2 regions of the Sphingomonas sp. SORGH_AS_0879 genome follow, and region 1 is predicted to be linked to the other one. Evidence: riboswitches for the same ligand, from Rfam matches in the RefSeq annotation. Region 1 holds a riboswitch; the other holds the start of a gene.
The links. A riboswitch is a leader RNA that binds a small molecule or an ion and turns the genes downstream of it on or off. The one in region 1 is predicted to bind cobalamin.

Region 1 (4,836 bases):
CCCGGCGACCGACCGCCTGGACCAGCAAACGCATCGGCTTGCCCGCGACCGCCGCATAGCCCTTCACGCGCAGGATATCCTGCTGTTCGGCCAGCGTGACGATGCGCGCGGCGATCACTTCGGGGCTATCCACCTCGCCCAGCATCACCGAGATGCTGTCGAAATCGTCATGCTCGTGATCGTCCGCGCCGTCATGGTGCGAAGGGCGCGCGGCGATGTCGTCCTCGGCGGCGGCTTCCAGCCCCAGCACGATCTCGGCGGAGACGATACCGTCCACCGCCTCGACCATCGGCAGCGGGCGGGGGGCTTCGGCGGCGATGATTTCGCGCGCCCTGGCGACGCCTTCCGGCCCGGCGAGATCGGCCTTGGTCAGGAGGACAAGGTCGGCACAGGCCAACTGGTCCTCGAACACTTCCGACAGCGGCGTTTCATGGTCGAGGCTGGGATCGGCGGCGCGCTGGGCCTCCACCGCGTCCAGATCGGGGGCGAAGCGGCCCGCAGCCACGGCCTCCGCATCCGCCAGCGCCACCACGCCGTCCACCGTGATCCGCGAGCGGATGGCGGGCCAGTCGAACGCCTTGAGCAGCGGCTTGGGCAGCGCCAGCCCCGACGTCTCGATCAGGATATGATCCGGGCGCGGCTCCATCGCCAGCAGCTTTTCGACCGTCGGGATGAAGTCGTCGGCGACGGTGCAGCAGATGCAGCCATTGGCCAGTTCGACGATATTCTCCGCCGGGCAGTCGGGAATCGCGCAGCTTTGCAGGATGTCGCCATCGACGCCCAACGTGCCGAACTCGTTGACCACCACCGCCAGGCGACGGCCGCCCGCGTTGCGGATCAGATGGCTGATAAGCGTGGTCTTGCCCGCGCCCAGAAAGCCGGTGACGATGGTGACGGGAACCTTGGAAAGGTCGCGCATAGTGTTTCTCCGACGCGCCGGACGAGCGAGCGCGGACGGGACCCATCGCCGGAGCGGTGACGAACGGGCGCTGTCGAATGCGTCCGCCCCGCTTGTCGGCGACCGATGCGGCCCCGGCCGCATGGCTTCGTCGCTCCCCGACGGAGAACCGTGCCCCGACCATCCCCTGGGTCCAGGCAAGAGCGACCATGACGCCGGCAGGTCTCCTGGCTCGCGGGTCGAAGCAAGGGGATGCGCCTTCCCGGATCACTCCAGTGGCCGTGCCTCAATGGGCACCAGCATCGCTCGCTCACCGCTTACAGTTGCAGGGACAGCCGGGGATTTGCACCCCATTCCCGTTTGAAGCCCTTGCGGGCACCGGCGCGATCTTCGGAGACTTTCGCCCCCGATGTGCGGCATTTATCCCGCCGCGCCGGGCTTGGCAATTCGCGCCTCCATCGCCGCGAACCCGCGCCAGCGATAGAGGAGGAAACTCGCGCCCCAGCACAGAACGAACAGCCCGACGATCGCAAAGCCCAGCACGTTGAAATGCTCGGACAGCGCGCCCGCATAACGGAACGGCCCCGCCGTCCAGCCGAACCGCTCGGCCAGCAGGGCGGTCGCCTGAATCCCCCCGATCACCAGCGCCACCAAGGCAGAAACCAGCGTGATCGTCATATTATAGTAGAGCTTGCGCAGCGGATGAACGAACGCCCACTCATAGGCCCCCAGCATCACCAGCCCGTCGGCGGTGTCGATCAACGCCATGCCGACCGCGAACAGCACAGGGAAGACCAGGATCGTCGCCAGCGACACGCCATCGGCGGCATGTGCCCCGGAAAGCCCCAGAATGGCCACCTCGGTCGCGGTGTCGAAGCCCAGCCCGAACAGAAAGCCGAGCGGGGCCATATGCCAGCTTCGCCGGATCAGGCGGAACAGCGGGCGGAACAGCCGCGACAGCGGCCCCTGTCCGGAAACACAGCATGTCGGCGTCGGCCTCCGCCATCGGCTCGCCGCGCGCCACCCGGCGGAACCGGGTCCAGACGTCGCGCAGGATGATGAGGTTCATGATCGCGATGGCGAACAGGAAACTGGCCGAGACGATGGTGGCGATGGTTCCGCCGCTCTGCCCGAACGCCTCGAAATCGGCGAGCGTGCTGGCGGCGAGCGCCACCGTGGTCGCCGCGATCAGTACGATGGCGGAATGGCCGATCGCGAACCACAGGCCGACCGCGATGGGTCGCTGGCCATCCTGCATCAGCTTGCGGGTGACATTGTCGATGGCGGCGATGTGATCGGCATCGACCGCGTGGCGCAGCCCCAGGCTATAGGCGAGCAGGGCGGTGCCCAGCATCAGGCTGTTGCCCGCGAACACGCCCAGCGCCCAGCCCCAGACGGCGATATTGACGATAATCAGCGCGCCCATCAACAGCGCGACCCGCTTTTTCAGCGGCGACCGGGCGCGGGGCGCTCCGGCAGGATGGTCGGACATGGGTGATACCCCTGGCGTCATTGCGACAAAGGCCGAACTCCGCGATCGCGGTCGCCATCCCGCCCCACGGACGCACGCCGGGCAAGATGGCCGATTCGTATCGGCCGATGGGCGTCGCTCGCATGATACAATATATCCTGGCCATGACCATCCCCTGGATCGCGGCAAGAGCGACTCGCACCGGCAGGTCTCCTGGCTTGCGGGTCGAAGCGTCGGCGATGCGGCCTTCCCGGATGGCTCCAGTGGCTGTTCCCCGTTGGCAGGAACCGGCATCGCTCGCTCACCGCTTACAGTTGCAGGGACAGCTATGGATTTGCACCATATTCCCGTTTCAAGCCCCGAAGGGCACCGGCGCGAAAGACCGGTCTGGGCTGAAAGCCCGTTCCGGTCGTCATGGGGATAGTCTGCGGCGGATGGAGGCGCAAACGGCTTTATCCGGCGGCGCGCGCGGCTTAATCGACATCCATGATAAGGAAAGCGATGCGCCGATGGACACCGGTGGCGGCCTGTCTGGTCGCGGCCTGCTCCGGCGGGAACTACCGGCCGGTCAGCGACTATCCGGTGCGGATCGGCAAGCCCTATTCGGTGCGCGGCGTCACCTATGTCCCCGCCGAGGACGCGACCTATGACATGTTGGGCTATGCCAGTTGGTATGGCGGCGAATCGGGCAAGCGCACCGCGAATGGCGAACGCTTCCGCCCCGGCTGGGCGACGGCGGCGCATACCACTTTGCCGCTGCCCAGCTATGTCGAGGTGACGGCGCTGGACACCGGGCGGCGGATCATCGTGCGGATCAACGATCGCGGGCCGTTCGCCGGATCGTCGCGGATCATCGACCTGTCGCGCGGCGCGGCGGAGCAACTGGGCCTGCGCGCGGTGGGCAAGGCGGCGGTGCGGGTCCGGCGGGTCGAGCCGGACGAAAAGGACCGCGAACGCCTGCGCCACGGCAAGGCGGCTCGGCCATTACCTCCGGTATCGGATGCGGTGCGGGCGAATTTGCTGTCGCAGATCGCGGCGGCCGGGATGACGGTGCGGTAACCCATTCCTCCCTGCGCGAGAGCGCGGGGAGGGGGACCGCCGCGAAGCGGTGGTGGAGGGGCATTCGCCCCCGCCCCTCCACCATTCGGCTGACGCCGAGCGGTTCCCCTCCCCAAGCAAGCTTGGGGAGGATAGAGCACAACGAAAAAAGCGGGCTTCCGCCCGCTCCGCCGTCATCCGCCCATGTAGGAAGAAGATTGGTCGGGGCGACAGGATTCGAACCTGCGACCCCCACACCCCCAGTGTGATGCGCTACCAGGCTGCGCTACGCCCCGACCGAGCGGCGGCCTCTAGGCGGGTTTTCCGTGGGATGCAAGCCTTGATGTTGCAATGGTGCCGACACCACATCCGGCTCTCCATTGCGCCTGTCCGCCTGCGATGGTAGCGGGCAGGCTATCCGACATGGGGGCTTGTCGATCGTCATCGGTCGGCCGGTGCCCGTGCCCATTCAGCATAGACGGGTCCGAATGTTCATTCCCTTCACCGCCCAGGCAACCACCGGGGCCGCCGCGTCCAGCGGCGCCGCCTCGTTCCTCAGCCTCGCGCCGCTGCTCCTCGTCTTCGTCGTCTTCTATTTCCTGATGATCCGCCCGCAACAGCGCCGGATGAAGACGCTGCAAGCGGCGGTCGAGGGGGTCAAGAAGGGCGATCAGGTCACCACGGCGGGCGGCATCGTCGGCAAGGTGACCCGCGTCGAGGACACGCTGGTCGAGGTCGAGATCGCCCCCAATGTCCGCGTCCGCGTGGTCAAGGCGACGCTGACCGACGTGGTCGATCCCACGGCCAAGCCCGCGAACGACTGATCCACCGATGCTGGATTTCCCCCGCTGGAAGGTCGCTTCCATCGTCGCGCTGCTGGCGGCCCTGTGCCTGCTGGCGATCCCGAGCTTCCTGCCCGAGAGCATGACCGACAAATGGGGGGCGATCCCCCATCCGCGCGTCAACAAGGGCCTCGACCTGGCGGGCGGCAGCTATCTGCTGCTGGAGGCGGACACCGCCGACCTCGCCAATACCCGGCTGGAGACGATGCGCGATCAGGTCGCGGCCGAGATGCGGCGCGGCAATCCGCGTATCGACATCGGTGACATCTCGGTCCGTGGCGGCCAGCTCAGCTTCATGCTGCGCGACCCGTCCCAGGTCGATGCGGCGCGCGAGCGGCTGCTGACGATCACCGGCGGCGGGGCGGGCATGACCGGCCAGCGCGAATGGGATATTCAGGTCGTCGACACCTCGCGCTTCGTCCTGAAGCCGACCCAGGCCGGACTGACCCAGGCGGTCGATACCGCGATGAAGACCGCGACCGAGGTCGTGCGTCGCCGCATCGACGCGCTGGGCACCAAGGAGCCCACCATCCTCCAGCAAGGCTCCAACCGCATCGTGGTGCAGGTGCCCGGCCTGCAAAATCCGC
Region 2 (4,836 bases), 550 kb from region 1:
TCGTCGTGTCCCACCACGTCACGCGCCCGCCGCCGGTCAGGGTCAGGCCCGCGACCGGGCTGAGCCGCATCTGGCCGTAAATGCCATATTGCTCCACGTCGGTCGCGCTGCCGCCATAGACCTGGGTGACGAAGCGGTTGGTGCCCGGCACGCGATAGGGCGCCGAGGGGCCATAGGGGTTCAGCGCCGGTTCGGGCGGCGAGACGGGATCGAAGACGTTGATCGTCGCAAAGTTCGACAGGCGGGTATAATAGGAGGTGCCCGAGCTGGCCTGATAATCCCAACCCAGGATCAGCGTCTGGTCGCGGCCGAAAAGCGGAAAACTGCCGATCGCATTGAAGTCGAAGGCGCGGGTCTGTTGCTTGCTGTCGCCGCGATAGGCGATCTGGTTGGTGACGCCCTGATTGGCGGCGGTCACCGGCTGGCTGCCGATATAGCTGTAGATGTCGATGCGATCGACATCGGTATAGAGCCCGGTCGCGCGCAGCGTCCAGCGGTCGCTGACCCGGTGCGCCAGTTCGGCGAACCCGCTCCACGTCCTGGATTCGAACCGGTTCCAGTCCGCACCCAGATAGGTGGAGCGATCGACCGACAGCAGTCGCCCGTCGCTACCGTCGCTGCCGCCCGCATAGCCGGGCAGGCCCGACTGTATCGCGGGGCGGAAGCGGTCGTAATTGCCCCCGACCGTCAGGGTGGTGCGCTCGCCGATCTTGAGCGCGCCCGTGGCATAGGCGGCGACGCGGTTGCGGTGCGCGGTGTCGAAGAACTGGTCCTGATCCTGGCCCATGACCCCGAAGCGGAACCCCAGCCGCTCGCTGGCGGGGAGCGACGCGTCCAGCTCCAGCCGGACATTGTCGAAGCTGCCCAGCCCCGCCACCGCCTGCACCCGCGCGGTGTCGAGCGGACGCTTGCGGACCAGGTTGATGCTGCCCGCCGGATTGCCCGCGCCGCTGAACAGCCCTGCGGGACCGCGCAGCACCTCGACCCGGTCATAGAAGAACAGGTCGGGCACCACGGCGGGGAAGGCGAGGGCGAAGGTCGGGACGCCGTCGATCAGGTAATTGTTGATCGCGAAACCGCGCGAGAAATAGGACGGGTCCTCGCTGCCCACGCCGTTGACGGTGATGCCGTTGGTCGCGGTCAGCGCATCTTCCAGCGTGAACAGATTCTGCGCCTCGATCTGGTCGCGCTCGATCACCGTGACGGTGTTGGGAATGTCCTTGAGCGGGGTCACGGTCTTGCCGACCTCGCGGCCATAGCTTTTGCCAAGCACGACGATGTCGTTGCCGGTCTGGTCCCCCGCGCCATTGTCGGTCGACGGCGTGGCACGGTCCGCGACGATGGGCCGGGCCCCCTCGGCCAGCGCCGGTGCCGCCACCCCCGACAGAGCGAGCGCAAGCGTCTTCAATGCCGAACCAGCCAGCATGTTGTTCCCCAATCTTCTATTGATATGCAGTCGCAATAGTCATGAGGTGCGCGGGCGTAAACCCCCATCATGACAAAATCATCATCTTGGGGTCGGCGGGTCAGCGGCGGCGGCGCGTCTTTCCGCCGGAGGGGGCCATGTCTTCGGGCGGTTCGCCGGACTCGACCAGCTCGACGACCTCGAACGCATAGCCGAGCCAGCCCCGCTGGCGCATCGCCTCGGCCATGGCGGCATCGTTCGCCTTGGCGTCCTTGCGCGACTTGGCATGGCCCCAGAAGACTTCGGTACGACCACCGCCCAGATCGGCGACGATCCGCCAATAATGCGTGAAGGGCGCGGCGGTCGGGCCGATCGTCTTCACATAGCCATCGGCCATGGTCGCGGTCAGATAGCGGGTCTTGCGTGCCATCACGCCGCCATAGCGCGGTTCGGCGCCATGCTCATCACCCTTGACGCCGCTGCCGCCAGGCCCCTACCGATGCGACGCCGGAATAATCCGGCAATGATCGCGCCGGTTCTCCCGACAAGGGGGATTAAAAGGGAACGCGGTGAGGGCGGGCGACCGCCCGAATCCGGGGCTGTCCCTGCAACTGTAAGCGGTGAGCGGATACGCACGGGGCGGCGATGGCCGGTCCAGCCACTGGGGTGACCTGGGAAGGCGCGTATGCCGCGATGACCCGTGAGCCAGGAGACCTGCCGGCGTCAGGTCGCTCATGCCCGGTCCAGGGGATGGCCGAGGCTAAGGTCTTTTCCGACGAGCGACGCCAACGATGGCGGAGGCGCAATGGTTTGCCATGGCGAGTGCGGAAGAGCGTCCAGTACGCATGGCATCCGGCCGTTCGGAGACGAACGGAAAAGCCTCGGCTTGTTTGCGACGAGACGCTATGGGCAATTGTATGTTATATCATTACAGATTCGGAGCGGTCCATCTGGGCCTGTGGGGTGGCGCGGCGCTTGTCCTGGGGACGGGACCCGCCTGGGCGCAAAAGGTAGAGGGGCAGGGGGCGGATGCCACCGTGCTGGTCGTCGGCACACGCGATAAACAGGCGCTGGATACGCCCAATGCGACGGGCAGTCGGCTGGGCCTGACGCCGCTGGAGACGCCGGCCAGCATCGCTTCGGTCGACGGTGACACGATCCGTGCGCGGGGCGACCTGTCGATCGTCGAGGCGACCACGCGCGCGCCGGGCATCGCCAGCGTCGCCAATCCCGGCAATGGCGGCACCGCCTTGTCGGCGCGGGGATTTTCGGGGCAGGGATCGGTGCTGCAACTGATCGACGGGGTGCGGCTGTTCCCGGCGGCGGGGACGATCACCTTCCCGACCGACCCCTGGATGGTCGAGCGGATCGACGTGCTGAGCGGTCCCGCCTCGGTCCTTTATGGACAGGGCGCGCTGGGTGGTGCGGTCAATGTCGTGATGCGTAAGCCGACCGCGCAGACCCATGGCCAGGCCGAGATCGGCTATGGCGCACAGGACAATGTCCGCGCCGCCGCCGGGATCGGTGGACCGTTGGGGGAGACGCTGGGCTACCGCGTCGATGCCAGCTATCGCCGTTCGGACGGCTATGTCGATCGCGGGCATTCGGACAGCGTCGCCTTGTCGGGGACGCTGAAATGGACGCCCTCGCCGATGTTCGCGGTCACGGTGCGGGGCGATCATGGCGACCAGCGGCCGATCGGTTATTTCGGGACGCCGCTGATCGACGGGCGGCTCGACCTTCGGGTACGCGACCGCAACTATAATGTCGGTGATGGGCGGATGCGGTTCCGCGACGACCGCGCCTCGGTCCAGATCGATTGGACGCCGAGTGCGGTGATCAGCCTGTCCAACATCGCCTATTATCTGACCAGCGATCGCTTCTGGCGCAATCTGGAGACCTATTGCTGGGTCGCGGCGAGCGGCAGTTGCGCGGGCGGTTCGACGGGAACGCCCGGCACGATCCGGCGCAGCAGCAATTACGGCATCCGTCACGACCAGACCCAATGGGGCGATCAGGCGAGCGTGACGTGGCGGACCGGCCTCGCTCCCGGTATCGCCAACGCGCTGGTGGTGGGCGGGGAGGCCAATCTGGTCCGCTTCACCCATGAGAACGACTTCGGGTCGGACGCGCAAGTCGATGCGGTCGATCCCTTCGTCTTCGATCCCGGCCGCTTCCTCGATACGCAGGGGATCGCGCCCCGATACCGCACCCGCACGACCGCGCTGGCGGTCTTTGCCGAGGACCGGGTGACGCTGGGGGCGAAATGGTCGGTGATCGGCGGCTTCCGCTATGAGGAGAATCAGGTCCGTCGCTGGGCCATCGCCTATCCGGGCGGGACGCGGACCGACAGCTTCGTCTTCGAAAAGACCTTCCGCAATGCGACCTGGCGGGCGGGCGTCGTCTATCAACCGGTGCCGACCCTGTCGCTCTATGCCCAATATGCCACCGGCGTCGATCCGCTGGGCACGTTGACCACGGTGTCGACCGGGCAGGTGGCATTCAGCAACGCGCGCGGCCATCAGGTCGAGGCGGGGGCCAAATGGCTATTCCTGGGTGGCCGGGGCAGCGCGACGCTGGCGGCCTATCGGATCGTGAAGACCGGGCTGCTGGCGCAGCGTACCCTGTCGAGCCCCGTCGAGCAGGTGGGGCAGCGATCGGCCCAGGGAATCGAGGCGGCGGTGTCGGTCGATCTGCCACGAGGATTCGGGATCGACGCCAACGGCACGGTCCTGGATGCGCGGTTCGACGATTTCCGGTCGAGCGGCGTCGACTATACCGGCCGCACCCCGCCGAACGTGCCCGAGACGCTGGGCAATCTCTGGCTGCGCTGGGATGCATCGGCCAAGGTGCAGGCGCGGGCCGGGCTGCGTTATGTGGGGCCGCGCTTCTCGGACAATGGCAATGTCTTTCGCATACCCGGCTATGCGACGGTGGACGGCACCCTGTCCTATACGCTGAGCCCGCGCCTCGCGCTCGACCTGCGGGTCTATAACCTGTTCGACAAGGCCTATGCGGTCACCGCCTATGGCGACCAGCAATGGCTATTGGGGCGGCCGCGCGCGCTGGACATGGGCATCCGTGCGGCGTTCTGACCGTGCGTGGGGAAGGTCGGCCGTGCGGCTGGCCTTCCTCGTGCATCGCTGGGCGGGGATCGTCGCCTGCCTGTTCTTCGCGATGTGGTTCGCGAGCGGGCTGGTGATGCTCTACGTGCCCTATCCCGCGCTGTCGCCCGCGCAAGGCTGGGCGGGGGCGACGCCGATCGACTGGAGCCGGGTCGATATCGCGCCGCGAGGCGAGGGTGGTGCCCGGCGGATCATGCTGGAGATGCGCGACGACACCCCCGTCTGGCGGATCGAGGGGGCGGAGGGGGAGACGCGCATCCAGTCGGCGGAGGCGGGTTCCGCGCCCACTGCCGTCGATGCCGCCTA

Region 2: it holds a riboswitch for cobalamin, as region 1 does, so the genes downstream of both, QE379_RS19490 (TonB-dependent siderophore receptor) here and QE379_RS17095 (HoxN/HupN/NixA family nickel/cobalt transporter) in region 1, are expected to answer to the same signal.

Annotation. Positions count from the first base shown of each region.
Region 1 covers NZ_JAUTBJ010000002.1:3,655,143-3,659,978, forward strand. Annotated here, with positions in the region: gene cobW (cobalamin biosynthesis protein CobW) at 1-919, opposite strand, end outside; cobalamin riboswitch at 1,098-1,296, opposite strand; partial or broken gene QE379_RS17095 (HoxN/HupN/NixA family nickel/cobalt transporter) at 1,319-2,390, opposite strand; cobalamin riboswitch at 2,555-2,758, opposite strand; gene QE379_RS17100 (septal ring lytic transglycosylase RlpA family protein) at 2,871-3,428, shown strand; tRNA gene QE379_RS17105 (tRNA-Pro) at 3,627-3,703, opposite strand; gene yajC (preprotein translocase subunit YajC) at 3,896-4,231, shown strand; gene secD (protein translocase subunit SecD) at 4,239-4,836, shown strand, end outside.
Region 2 covers NZ_JAUTBJ010000002.1:4,203,965-4,208,800, reverse strand. Annotated here, with positions in the region: gene QE379_RS19500 (TonB-dependent siderophore receptor) at 1-1,408, opposite strand, end outside; gene QE379_RS19495 (hypothetical protein) at 1,527-1,835, opposite strand; cobalamin riboswitch at 1,922-2,142, shown strand; gene QE379_RS19490 (TonB-dependent siderophore receptor) at 2,323-4,500, shown strand; gene QE379_RS19485 (PepSY domain-containing protein) at 4,523-4,836, shown strand, end outside.